2 regions of the Paraburkholderia sp. SIMBA_053 genome follow, and region 2 is predicted to be linked to the other one. Evidence: riboswitches for the same ligand, from Rfam matches in the RefSeq annotation. Region 2 holds a riboswitch; the other holds the start of a gene.
The links. Region 2 has a riboswitch for thiamine pyrophosphate ahead of thiC (phosphomethylpyrimidine synthase ThiC). Riboswitches for the same ligand answer to the same signal wherever they lie in the genome.

Region 1 (2,198 bases), on a different contig from region 2:
AAAGCACAAGTGCTGACGGTACTGCGGCACGGTTCGGCGCTCATGCCGGCTCCCGCGCACAATCGTGCTGGAAAAGCTCGCTCCAGCGCGCGCCGCGCTGCCAGTCCGCGAACGCGTCGGCGTTGCCGATGCGCCCGTCCAGCAGCGCCGTCGCGAAGCGCACGGCTTCGTCGGCGACTTCGGGCACGATCATGTAGCCGTGCCGGTAAAGGCCGTTCACCCGCAGCGTCTGCGCGCCGTCCCACAGCAATGCCGGCCGATGATCGGGCAAAGTCGGGCGGCACTGCGAATTCAGCTCCAGAATGCGCGCCTCGCCAAAGCCCGGATGCACGGAAAACGCAGCGCTCAAAAGCTCCAGTGCGGAACGCACGCTGACGGGCGACATGTCCTCGCCTTCCACCTCGGTTGCGCCGATCACGTAGAGATCGTCCTGCTTCGGTGCAATGTAGAGCGGATAACGCGGATGCAGCAGCCGCACCGGGCGCGTCAGGTTAATGCCTGGCGCATGCACGCGTGCGACCTCACCGCGAATGCCGCGCAGCGTCGGCAGCACGGGTTTGGCGCCGAGGCCGCGGCAGTCGATCGTGACGCGCGCGGGCGGCAGCGCAGCGTCGCTAACAGGTGTATTCCAGTGAGTCTGAACGCCGCGTTGCGCAAGCCCTGCCGCAAGCGCGCGAAGCACCTGGCGGTTATCGAGCTGGCCTTCGCGCGGCAGGAGCCACCCCTGACTAAAGCGTCCCGCCAGCGCCGGCTCGGCCGCACCGAGCTGCGCGCCGGCCAGCGTGACGAAGCCGCCGTCCAGCAATTCGGCCGGCGCGTTCGAACGCACGCGTCGTTCGAACAACGGCGCCTCGGTGCGATCCGCGTGATGCCAGACGACGAGCGTGCCATTGCGCTGAAAGAACACCGGTTCGGGCAGTTCGGCCAGCACTTGCGGCCAGGTATCGAGCGAGGTCGCGCCCAATCGCGTGATCAGAAGTTCGGCACTCGCGGCTTCGGCGAGCGGCGCCAGCATCGCTGCGGCGACCCACGCGGCGGCTTGCGAACCGGCTGCGTCGCCGCGCTCATAGAGCGCGACGCGATGCCCTTGCCCGGCGAGCCGCCACGCGACGAGACGCCCGCACAGGCCGCCGCCGAGCACCGCGAAATCGGGTTGTGCAGAGCGGCTCATCGTGCGCACTCCGATCCAATGCAACGCGCAATGGCAACGCAGTGCACGCCGCCGGCGACGTGACAAGGAGCAAGAAACATAACTGAAGAATAGGCGGTCATCGAGTCCTTTCCGTACGGCCAAAAAGAAGCGCGTACCCAGGACGAAACCGGCGGGCAAGGCCGGCCAGGCAATAGCGTGCTTCAATGAAGAACGCCGCCCGGCGGGGAATGGAAGACTGGTTGCTTCCGGAAACTTCCCGCGCCGGTATTACCCGGATCGGGTGCAAAGGGTCTCTCTCAGCCTCGCTGCCGCAGCGTGAAAATCACGCCGCTCAAGTGCGAAGCACCCCTGTTTCGTCGAAGGTCATTAGACCATAAAAGGCGCGGCGCTCGCAAACGAGCGGCGCGCGGCATCGCACGCGCCTTGATCCGGCACCGCCTTGGGCGTCGCCCATATCGGCGGCGCGGCGCTCTGGCACAATGCCAGCAGAGATGGCGCAGCGAATTCAGCATGACGCGAGGCCTGGCGGCGCAAAGTCGCGGCGACGCAGGCGAAACACCCGCAGCGCGATCGCCGGAAAACTCGCGCCAATCATTAATTTTCGCTTAAGGGCTTCGCGCCAGAATCGGCAATCGCACCGGTGGTGCTTGCCGGGTGTCGCCACCCGCACACGCACAAATATTCGCAATGGGCCGGCCTGCGTGGGTCGGCCCGAATGGAACAGCACTCCTCAGGACGCTCATGACAACGAATACATCCGCCAGCCCCGCGCTGCCCCCAGACGAGAAAGTCTCCGCCTGGAGCCTGATCAAGCCCTACTGGGTGTCGGAAGAACGCAAGACGGCGTGGGCGTTGCTTCTCGCGATCATCGTGATGAATCTGCTGGTCGTGTGGATCAACGTCCGGCTCAACCGCTGGAGCGCCGACTTCTACAACGCGCTGCAAACCAAGAATGTGCGCGACTTCCCACATTTGCTGATGGTGTTTTCGGGCCTCGCGTTCGGCTACATCATTCTCGCGGTCTACGGGCGTTACATGCGGCAGA
Region 2 (2,198 bases):
GAAAGACGCCGTGCTAACATGCCCTTAATCACTGCGCCGCTCGCTGTCGTCACAGTCATCGTCAGCTACAAGCGGCGCGTCGCCCATCTCCACTCGACAACTGCCGGCCCTTCAATGCGTTCTCCGACTTCACGCGCCCACATTCGCTTGCGCCCCCGCCGCGCAAGTGGATGCGCGCGCGTGCAGTTCGCGCCGCATTCCGCCGAGGAGCCGTCGCGAACGCTTCCGCCAGAAACGCTTCCGCTTCTCGCCGCCCGGCGCCCCACCTGACGCAGCTCGCTTCCTTGCCTGAAGCCGCGTCGTCCCCAAGGGGACTTTCGGGGCGCCGGGCCGATCACATCCGCATGATGTTTCCTCACACAGATTGCAGCCATATTGCAGATCGAATTGGAGTAGCCGCCGTGAAAACGACCAGAAGGACCAAGCAGTGTTACCTCACCGAACTCGACGTCGCCCGTCTTGAGAAGCACGCCGCTGCACCCGGCGCGGACGCACGTTTGCACGACATGCTCGACGACGTACTGGAGCGCGCGGTTATCGTCGATTCGCGCGAGATTCCGGCCAACGTGGTCACGATGAACTCGCAGGCGACGCTCGTCGACGAAAGCAGCGGTGAGCACATGACCTGGACCGTCGTCTATCCGCCCGACGCCGACTTCGCGCATGGCCGCCTGAATGTGTTCTCGCCAGTCGGCCTTGCGCTTCTCGGCGCGAAACGCGGCGAGCAGATCCGCTTCGTGCCGCCAAGCGGTGCCGAAAAGGTGCTGAAGCTCGAAAAGATCCTGTACCAGCCCGAAGCCTCGGACGATTTCACGCTGTAAGCAAACAGGCCGCGTGGCATAAGTGCTGCAGCGCGTCATACGCGGCACGCCCGTCAATACAAGGATAGTGCGCAAATAGCGGATCGGCGGGCTGCGACGCGATGCGACGTCTTGCGCTTTCGCTCCCGCATATAGCCCCGGCCCGCAAGGGCGCTGCGCTTCGCGCACGACGCACATACCGATCGCACACAGCATTGCAGACGGGTTGCCAAGCGGCGCCCGCCCGGTGTATCGTGTGCGCTGCTAACGCGGGGGTCCTGCGATGCACGGGAGTTGGAGGTCCGTGCCACGTGGGTGAGAAATACCCTTTGAACCTGATCTGGATAATGCCAGCGCAGGGAAGCGTACGGATTTCGCACTCCAGCCCTTGTGCCTCATCTCTCGCGAATTCCGACTACTTCCGTCTCGTCTCCTGCTTAGCGGCCCACATTGCTTTGACGGAGAACACGCATGAACGCCAACCCGAAGTTTCTTTCCGCCGACGCCCACGTCGACGAAGCCGCCGTCGCGCCGCTGCCGAATTCCCGCAAGGTCTACGTGACCGGCTCGCGCCCCGACATCCGCGTGCCGATGCGCGAAATCACGCAATCAGACACGCCAGACAGCTTCGGCGGTGAAAAGAATCCGCCCGTCTACGTCTACGATACGTCGGGTCCCTACTCCGATCCCGAAGCGAAGATCGACATCCGCGCCGGCTTGCCCGCGCTGCGTCAGCGCTGGATCGAAGAACGCGGCGATACGGAACCGCTCTCCGGCCTCACGAGCGACTACGGCCGCGAGCGCGCCGCCGATCCCGCGACCGCCGAATTGCGCTTTCAAGGCCTGCATCGCACGCCGCGCCGTGCGATGCCCGGCAAGAACGTGTCGCAGATGCACTACGCGCGCAAAGGCATCATTACGCCGGAAATGGAGTACATCGCGATTCGCGAGAACCAGCGCCGCGCGGAATATCTCGAGACGCTGAAGACAAGCGGTCCGAACGGCGAAAAGCTCGCCGCCATGATGGGCCGTCAGCATCCGGGCCAGGCGTTCGGTGCGAGCGCGTTTGGTCCGAACGGCCTCACCGAAATCACGCCGGAATTCGTGCGCGACGAAGTTGCGCGCGGCCGCGCGATCATCCCGAACAACATCAATCACCCGGAAAGCGAGCCGATGATCATCGGCCGCAACTTCCTCGTGAAGGTGAATGCGAACATCGGCAACTCGGCGGTGACATCTTCGATCGGCGAGGAAGTCGACAAGATGACGTGGGCCATCCGCTGGGGCGGCGACACGGTGATGGATCTGTCGACCGGCAAACACATTCACGAAACGCGCGAGTGGATCATCCGCAATTCGCCGGTGCCGATCGGCACGGTGCCGATCTATCAGGCGCTC

Region 1: another riboswitch for thiamine pyrophosphate. It lies ahead of SB753_RS28130 (FAD-dependent oxidoreductase); the one in region 2 lies ahead of thiC (phosphomethylpyrimidine synthase ThiC).

Annotation. Positions count from the first base shown of each region.
Region 1 is NZ_JAWRXU010000013.1:72,179-74,376, forward strand. It holds gene SB753_RS28130 (FAD-dependent oxidoreductase) at 41-1,171, opposite strand; TPP riboswitch at 1,390-1,513, opposite strand; gene SB753_RS28135 (ABC transporter ATP-binding protein/permease) at 1,895-2,198, shown strand, end outside.
Region 2 is NZ_JAWRXU010000002.1:177,983-180,180, reverse strand. It holds gene SB753_RS07365 (GreA/GreB family elongation factor) at 402-821, shown strand; TPP riboswitch at 1,062-1,180, shown strand; gene thiC (phosphomethylpyrimidine synthase ThiC) at 1,272-2,198, shown strand, end outside.